One region of the Pantoea rwandensis genome, then DNA from elsewhere that is predicted to be linked to it. Evidence: predicted binding sites of a transcription regulator. Region 1 holds the regulator's gene; each other region holds the start of a gene.

The links. The regulator PhoB, encoded in region 1, activates phosphate uptake and scavenging genes when phosphate is short. The targets are predictions, from matches to a motif close to CTGTCATAAAACTGNCNNAT.
Region 2: the regulator PhoB is predicted to act here: its motif matches at 1,066-1,085, upstream of pstS (phosphate ABC transporter substrate-binding protein PstS).
Region 3: the regulator PhoB is predicted to act here: its motif matches at 1,147-1,166, upstream of glpT (glycerol-3-phosphate transporter).
Region 4: the regulator PhoB is predicted to act here: its motif matches at 951-970, upstream of pitA (inorganic phosphate transporter PitA).

The regions. Positions count from the first base shown of each region.
Region 1 covers NZ_CP009454.1:3,750,235-3,752,440, reverse strand. The annotation lists gene sbcD (exonuclease subunit SbcD) at 1-552, opposite strand, end outside; gene phoB (phosphate response regulator transcription factor PhoB) at 750-1,439, shown strand; gene phoR (phosphate regulon sensor histidine kinase PhoR) at 1,455-2,206, shown strand, end outside.
Region 2 covers NZ_CP009454.1:519,284-521,489, reverse strand. The annotation lists gene glmS (glutamine--fructose-6-phosphate transaminase (isomerizing)) at 1-1,018, shown strand, start outside; gene pstS (phosphate ABC transporter substrate-binding protein PstS) at 1,196-2,206, shown strand, end outside.
Region 3 covers NZ_CP009454.1:308,041-310,246, forward strand. The annotation lists gene LH22_RS01345 (carboxylate/amino acid/amine transporter) at 8-877, opposite strand; gene glpT (glycerol-3-phosphate transporter) at 1,311-2,206, shown strand, end outside.
Region 4 covers NZ_CP009454.1:786,047-788,252, reverse strand. The annotation lists gene LH22_RS03510 (NAD(P)/FAD-dependent oxidoreductase) at 1-814, opposite strand, end outside; gene pitA (inorganic phosphate transporter PitA) at 1,058-2,206, shown strand, end outside.

The DNA of each region.
Region 1 (2,206 bases):
AATGATGGGAAGTGCGCGATCGGCCCGTTCGGTCAGCGCCGCGGCATAACATTGCTGATAATGCTGCTCAATCGCTTCCAGCAGTGAGATCTGCTTCTCGCGCCCGGATTGTCCTGCCTGGCTGCGCAGAATGTCGCGCGGGCGTAAATAGGGAATGGCGCACAGCAGCGCGCCCGGCGTGCCATCGCGCTGATGCAGCGTCAGCACCTGTTGTTCGCCCTGCGGCGTGGCGCTGGTGATCACTCGGGTATTTAGACAGGCAAGCAACTCGCGCGATTCATTGAGTGTGGCAACGGAATCATGGTTGCCTGCCAGCACTATCAACTGGCACTGCGTTGATTGCAGCGCTACCACAAAGCGGTTAAACATCTCGCGCGCATAGCTTGGCGGCGAACCGGTATCAAACAGGTCGCCGGCGATGATTAAGGCATCCACCTGATGCAGGGCAATCTGGGCCAGCAACCAGTCGAGAAAGGCCTGATGCTCAGCCGCCCGGCTTTTGCTGTAAAAGAACTGACCGAGATGCCAATCCGCGGTGTGAATGATGCGCATGAATACTCCCTGCTTCGTTAAGCGAACGCGAATTATAACCTCTTCAGATCGCAAAGAAAAAAAAGCGATAATCGTTGTCTCATTTCTGTTTTTTAACTATTTATCATAGGTCGGGTTTTTCATAAAAGTGTCATAAAAGTGACGCATAATGGCGCCGCAAATCCCAGTGACAAGCCGTCACAACAGCAGGAGTTATAATGGCTAAGCGCATTTTGGTTGTGGAAGACGAAGCTCCCATCCGTGAAATGTTATGTTTCGTGCTGGAACAGAATGATTACCAGCCTATTGAGGCAGAAGACTACGACAGCGCGATTGGTAAGCTGATCGAACCCTGGCCGGATCTCATTCTGCTGGACTGGATGTTGCCGGGAGGCAGCGGTATTCAGTTTATTAAACATTTGAAACGTGAAGCCATGACGCGCGACATCCCGGTGATGATGCTGACGGCACGCGGCGAAGAAGAGGATCGCGTACGCGGTCTGGAAGTCGGCGCCGATGACTACATCACCAAGCCTTTCTCACCGAAAGAGCTGATGGCACGTATCAAAGCGGTGATGCGCCGTATTTCACCAATGGCGGTGGAAGAGGTGATTGAGATGCAGGGCCTGAGCCTGGATCCTTCCTCGCATCGCGTGATGTCGGAAAGCACCCCGCTGGAAATGGGACCGACCGAATATAAATTGCTGCACTTCTTTATGACGCACCCGGAGCGTGTTTACAGCCGCGAGCAGCTGCTGAACCACGTATGGGGCACCAACGTTTACGTAGAAGATCGTACTGTTGATGTGCATATCCGTCGTTTACGTAAAGCACTGGAAGTATCTGGCCACGATCGCATGGTTCAAACCGTACGCGGAACAGGGTATCGTTTCTCTGCCCGCTACTAAACGGAGTCTTTTACCGTGCTGGAACGACTCTCCTGGAAGAGATTATTGACTGAGCTGGCGCTGGTCTGTTTGCCCGCGCTGGTGCTTGGTCTGTTGTTCGGTTATCTGCCCTGGCTGCTGTTAATTGCAGTAGCGGGTGTGATGTTTTGGCACTTTAGAAACCTGATGCGTCTGTCGCACTGGCTGTGGGTCGATCGTTCTATGACGCCACCTGCCGGGCGCGGTAGCTGGGAACCGTTGTTCTACGGCTTGTACCAGATGCAACTGCGTAACCGTCGCCGTCGTCGTGAGCTGGGTAACCTGATTAAGCGCTTCCGCAGCGGCGCGGAGTCTCTGCCCGATGCAGTGATTCTGACCACCGAAGAGGGCACCATTTTCTGGTGCAACGGGCTGGCACAACAGCATCTCGGGCTACGCTGGCCGGAAGATAATGGCCAGAACATCCTCAACTTGCTGCGCTATCCTGAGTTTTCCCGCTATATCCGCCAGCGTGATTTTGACAAGCCGCTGACGCTGGTGCTGAACAATCAACATCATATGGAGTTCCGTGTGATGCCCTACAGCGAAGGGCAATGGTTGATGGTGGCGCGCGATGTCACGCAGATGCACCAGTTGGAAGGGGCACGACGTAACTTCTTTGCCAACGTCAGTCATGAACTGCGTACGCCGTTAACGGTGTTGCAGGGCTATCTGGAAATGATGGACGATGCGACGATGAACGAGCGCACGCGCAGTAAGGCGTTGCACACCATGCAGGAGCAGACACG
Region 2 (2,206 bases), 1.1 Mb from region 1:
TTTTAATCATGGGCAAATCGATCTCAGCGAACTGGGTGCCAATGCCGAAGCCTTGCTGAGCAAGGTTGAGCACATCCAGATTATCGCCTGCGGTACCTCGTATAACTCCGGGATGGTGTCGCGCTACTGGTTTGAGTCGCTGGCCAACATTCCTTGCGATGTGGAAATCGCCTCCGAATTCCGCTATCGCAAATCCGCTGTGCGTAAAAACAGCCTGCTAATCACCCTGTCGCAATCGGGTGAAACCGCCGATACGCTGGCCGCACTGCGTCTGTCAAAAGAACTGGGTTATCTTGGGTCGCTGGCCATTTGTAACGTTGCCGGCTCTTCGCTGGTGCGTGAATCCGATCTGGCGCTGATGACCAAAGCCGGCACCGAAATTGGTGTGGCCTCAACCAAAGCCTTCACCACCCAGCTAGCGGTGTTGCTGATGCTGGTGGCGAAACTGGGCCGTCTGCACGGTATGAAGCCGGAAACAGAGCATGAGATCGTGCATGCGCTGCAAGCACTGCCAAGCCGCATCGAGCAAATGCTGGCGCAGGATAAAGTGATTGAAAGCCTGGCCGAAGGTTTCTCGGACAAGCATCATGCTTTGTTCCTGGGTCGTGGCGATCAGTATCCGATCGCGATGGAAGGGGCGCTGAAGCTGAAAGAGATCTCCTATATCCATGCTGAAGCCTACGCCGCCGGAGAGCTGAAACACGGCCCGCTGGCGCTGATTAATGCTGATATGCCGGTCATCGTCGTCGCGCCGAATAACGAGCTGCTGGAGAAGCTGAAATCCAACATCGAAGAGGTGCGTGCACGCGGTGGTCTGCTGTATGTGTTTGCCGACCAGGATGCGGGTTTCAGCGACAGCGAGGGCATGAAAATCATCTCACTGCCACACGTTGAAGAGGTGATTGCACCGATCTTCTACACCGTGCCGCTGCAGCTGCTTTCGTATCACGTTGCGCTGATTAAAGGGACAGATGTTGACCAGCCACGTAACCTGGCAAAATCGGTTACCGTTGAATAATCAGTAAAAATGGCGGGCCTGCAAGGGGCCCGCTTGTAATTTAATCGGTGTCATATAACTGTCATATTTCGTACATTTCACTGTCATCAAACTGTCCTATTTTCCCTCCAGCAGCAATCACTGACTCCTACTAAAAAGGCATTGAGCCTGATTTTTTTTAAATCCCCTGGAGGGAACATGACACTGATGCGTACATCCGTAGCCCGAATCCTCGCCGCCACCTTCGCAGTAAGCGCGGTATCTGCTTTTGCAGCCACCGACCTGACTGGCGCTGGCGGTACATTCCCGGCACCGGTTTATGCCAAGTGGGCAGCAGAATACCAGCAAGCCACCGGTAGCAAAATCAACTATCAGGGTATTGGTTCTTCAGGCGGCGTTAAGCAGATCATCGCTAAAACCGTTGATTTCGGTGCGTCAGATGCGCCGATGGCTGATGCCGATTTGGAAAAAAATGGTCTGTTCCAGTTCCCTACCGTAATCGGTGGTGTGGTGCTGGCCGTTAACATCCCAGGCGTGAAATCAGGCGAACTGACGCTGGACGGCAAAACCGTTGGCGATATCTACCTGGGCAACATCAAAAAGTGGAACGACCCGGCGATCACTAAGCTGAACCCAGGCGTGAAACTGCCAGACACCAACATCAACGTGGTTCGCCGTGCTGATGGTTCAGGTACTTCTTTCGTGTTCACCAGCTACCTGTCTAAAGTCAACGCAGACTGGAACAGCAAAATTGGTAAAGGTAACACCGTTAACTGGCCAACCGGTCTGGGTGGTAAAGGTAACGACGGCGTAGCTGCATTCGTACAGCGTCTGCCGGGGTCAATTGGCTACGTTGAATATGCGTACGCTAAGCAGAACAACCTGACCTACACCAAACTGGTTGATGCTGACGGTAAATCTGTTGCACCAAGCGAAGCCAGCTTTGCTAACGCAGCCAAAGGCGCAAACTGGAGCGAGTCTTTCGCTCAAGACCTGACCTTCCAGAAAGGCAACGATGCATGGCCGATCACCTCAACCACTTTCATCCTGATCTACAAAGACCAGGCGAATGCTGAGAAAGGTGCTGAAGTGCTGAAGTTCTTCGACTGGGCTTACAAAGGCGGCAGCAAAACTGCAACCTCACTGGATTACGCCGCGCTGCCAGAAAGCGTCGCTAACCAGATTCGTACTGCCTGGAAAGCGAACATC
Region 3 (2,206 bases), 890 kb from region 1:
CGGCCATTTAGGCATCGCTTTTGGACCCATGCCACACCACCCAACGCTTGTGCACGTATAGCGAAGCGAAAATGACAATCGCCCCGGCAATAAAGCTCGGCCAGTGCGGTTTTTCCTGCCAGATCGCCAGGTTCACCAGCAAGCCCGCCGGCACGTGCATGTTGTTCATGATGCCCAGCGTACCGGCATCGACCTGCGTCGCACCGTAGTTCCACATAAAATAGCCCAGCCCGGAAGCCGCCACGCCTAGCCACACCAGAATGCCCCACTGCAGTGAGGTGGTCGGCAGTTTGTTCGGGTTACCCCACAAGCTCCACGCAATGATGGCGATGATCACCGCGCCAAGATAGAACCACGAGAAGGCCGTGTGTTGCGGCATTGGGCGGGTTTCCTGCAGGCGCTTGTAGCCGACCATACCGATGGCAAAGCAGATGTTTGCCGCCTGCACCAGCAGCAAACCGAACCAGAAATGATCGCTAACTTTGTCATAGCGAATGATGGCCGCACCGGCTACCGCCAGCAGCGCGCTGAAGGCATAGCCGATTCGCAGCCGACGTCTGCTGAGCAAATCGTAAATCAGCGTGACGTAGAGCGGCGTCATCACGGTAAACAACAGGAATTCTGTCACGCTGAGGTAGGTATAAGCCTCAAAACTTAGCAGATACATGACGCCGAGTTGCAGCATTCCCACCAGCATGTACAGCAGGATGGTTGAGGCGCGATAGCCCTTCCAGCGCAGGAAGGGCAAAAAAACGAGCGCAGCCAACCCAAGGCGCATCAACACAGAGAACCAGGAGTCAACCTGGCCCGCAAGGTATTCCCCTATCAAACTAAAGGAAAAAGCCCACAAAATGGTGGTAACGATCAGTAACAGCACGGTATTGATCCCAAAATGAACAGTGGCGCTAGTGTAAACAAACTGTCGTGGACGGGCTGAAATTTCTGGTTGACGAGTGGTCAAATTAAAATCAAACAAATCGCCGAATCCTCTTCTCTCATTGAGATGAGGTCCACTGCCGAAATCAGCTCGCGGATTGCGGATGCAGTGAATGTCATTCGACGCAGCAACGGATTCCCCTTCCAAACCCAAAAGCCCCGACGCTTCATGCGCGAATACCAACATTTTTTGGTTTATATCGCTCTTTAATGTCATCAAAGTGTAACAATTGTGTCACACATCACAGTAACGTGGCGCAACCATCACTATCCTTTGCGCGAAATGGAACTTTGGTTTTGTTGTTACGCCAGAGGGCTTTTGACCCAACCTGCTGGGAATTTATAAAAATATCGCGCCCTGGAGGGCCACATACATGTTGAGTATCTTCAAACCGGCACCGCATCAGCCGCAAGTCGCTGACGATCGTGTCGATCCGCTTTATCGTCGGCTACGCTGGCAAATCTTCATCGGCATTTTCTTTGGCTATGCCGCCTATTACCTGGTCCGTAAAAACTTTGCGCTGGCGATGCCCTATTTAGTTGAGCAGGGCTTTTCGCGTGGCGATCTTGGCTTTGCGCTGTCCGGAATCTCCATCGCCTACGGTTTTTCCAAGTTCATCATGGGTTCCGTCTCTGACCGTTCAAATCCACGCGTCTTTTTACCTGCCGGACTGATTCTGGCCGCTGCGGTGATGCTCTTTATGGGCTTTGTGCCGTGGGCCACCTCCAGCATCATGGTGATGTTTGTGCTGCTGTTCCTGTGCGGTTGGTTCCAGGGTATGGGTTGGCCGCCATGCGGGCGCACCATGGTGCACTGGTGGTCACAGAAGGAGCGCGGCGGGATTGTCTCGGTGTGGAACTGCGCCCATAACGTGGGCGGCGGCATTCCCCCACTGCTGTTCCTGCTGGGTATGGCGTGGTTTAACGACTGGAAAGCCGCACTCTATATGCCGGCGTTTGGTGCCATCCTCATCGCCATTATTGCCTTTGCCCTGATGCGCGATACGCCGCAGTCTTGTGGCCTGCCACCGATTGAAGCTTACAAGAACGACTACCCGCCCGATTACAACGACAACCACGAGCAGGAGTTAACGGCAAAGCAGATTTTCATGCAGTACATCCTGCCTAATAAGCTGCTATGGTATATCGCGCTGGCTAACGTGTTTGTCTATCTGCTGCGTTACGGCATTCTCGACTGGTCACCCACTTACCTGAAAGAGGTGAAGCACTTCACGCTGGATAAATCTTCGTGGGCTTACTTCTTCTATGA
Region 4 (2,206 bases), 1.4 Mb from region 1:
CGCGCTGCACGTTGATGAAATCATCGAGCGAGGTCTCCGGCGACAGATTAATGGTGACAAATTCCCCTGGCTGCCAGTAGCTGGAAATTTGCAGCACCGCCGGACCCGACAAGCCGCGATGGGTAAACAGCATCGCTTCTTTAAACAGTGTGCCGTCCTGCGCCGTAATGGTGGTGGGCAGCGCCACACCCGACAGCGTATTTAACTGCTCCAGCAACGGCTTATGCAGGGTGAAAGGCACCAGTGCAGCGCGCGTCGGAAAGACTTTCAAACCAAACTGCTCGGCCACTTTGTAGCCAAACGGCGTTGCCCCGAGCCCCGGCATCGATAATCCCCCACTCGCGATCACCAGCTTTTCTGCCTGCACCTCGGAGCCATTCAACTGTAGCCTGTAGCCATTTTCATCACGCGTCACGCTCAGCACTTCACTGCGCAAACGCACGGTGACTTGTCCGTCTTCGCACTCTTTTAACAGCAGATCCACGATCTGCTGCGCCGAATCATCGCAGAACAGTTGGCCAAGGGTTTTCTCGTGATATGCAATCTTGTGGCGATTCACCAGATCGATGAAGTCCCACTGGGTGTAACGCGCCAGTGCCGACTTGCTGAAATGCGGGTTATGCGAGAGATACGCCGCCGGTTCGGTGTACATATTGGTGAAGTTACAGCGGCCACCTCCGGACATCAGGATTTTACGTCCCGCCTTTTTGCCGTTATCCAGCAACAGCACACGACGACCCAACTGCCCTGCCTGCGCCGCACAGAACATGCCGGCAGCGCCTGCACCTATTACGATAACGTCAAACTTGTCCACAGTGATTAATCCACATAATTGAAAGGCGGTGATTGTAGAGATCTGCGGCATTTCGCGCCAGCGTCAAAAAAATGCCGTAAATGTGTCATATTGTAACTCGCTTATTTTTCAGTCTTTTTACCTTATCTGACCGGGTTTGTGGCAATTTTAAGACAAAAAAGGGCTATATTTTCCTTTCACATCATGCGGGTTGTCGCCGATAATGCGCCGCGTTCATGTCCTCCAAAAAATGGCGTAACGTTTATGCTACATCTGTTCGCTGGTCTTGACCTCAGTACCGGCCTGTTTTTGGTATTAGCTCTGCTGTTTGTCTTGTTCTATGAGGCAATCAACGGTTTCCACGACACTGCTAACGCAGTCGCTACAGTCATTTATACCCGCGCGATGCGGGCGCAATTGGCGGTTGTGATGGCGGGTGTTTTCAACTTCTTAGGCGTTTTGCTGGGTGGTTTAAGCGTGGCCTATGCCATCGTGCATATGCTGCCAACGGATTTACTGCTGAATGTAGGTTCTGCACACGGCCTCGCCATGGTGTTCTCCATGCTGCTGGCAGCCATTATCTGGAACCTTGGCACCTGGTATCTGGGCTTGCCGGCATCCAGTTCTCACACCTTGATCGGCGCGATTATCGGTATTGGTCTCACCAATGCACTGATGACCGGCACCTCGGTGGTTGATGCGCTTAACCTGCCGAAAGTGATCAATATTTTCCTGTCTCTGATTCTGTCACCGATTGTCGGTCTGGTGATTGCGGGTTCATTGATTTTCATCCTGCGTCGTTACTGGAGCGGAACCCCTAAACGTTCGCGCATCCATATGACACCGGCTGACCGTGAAAAGATCGATGGCAAGAAGAAGCCACCGTTTTGGACGCGTATCGCCTTGATCGTCTCGGCAATTGGCGTGAGCTACTCTCACGGTGCGAACGATGGTCAGAAAGGCATTGGCTTGATTATGCTCGTGCTGATTGGTGTGGCACCCGCTGGTTTCGTGGTCAACATGAACGCTTCGGGTTATGACATCACCCGGACGCGCGATGCGGTCAATCATCTGGAGCAGTATTACCAGCAGCATAGCGATTCACTCACGCATATCGTCCAGATGGCGCCACCAGCGGTGCCAACGCCGGAAGAATCTGTGGGCGGTCCGCATGAGTTCCATTGCGATAGCAGCCGTGCGCTGCAGGCTATTAATCGTGCCCAACTCTTGCTGACCAATCTGAACAGCTATGACCAACTGACGGTTGATCAGCGCAGTCAGATGCGTCGCCTGCTGATGTGCGTCTCGGACACGGCCGATAAAGCGGCGAAGCTGCCAGAGACCACCCCGGACGATAAGCGCTTCCTCAACAAGCTGAAGGGCGATCTGCTGGGCACCGTAGAGTACGCACCG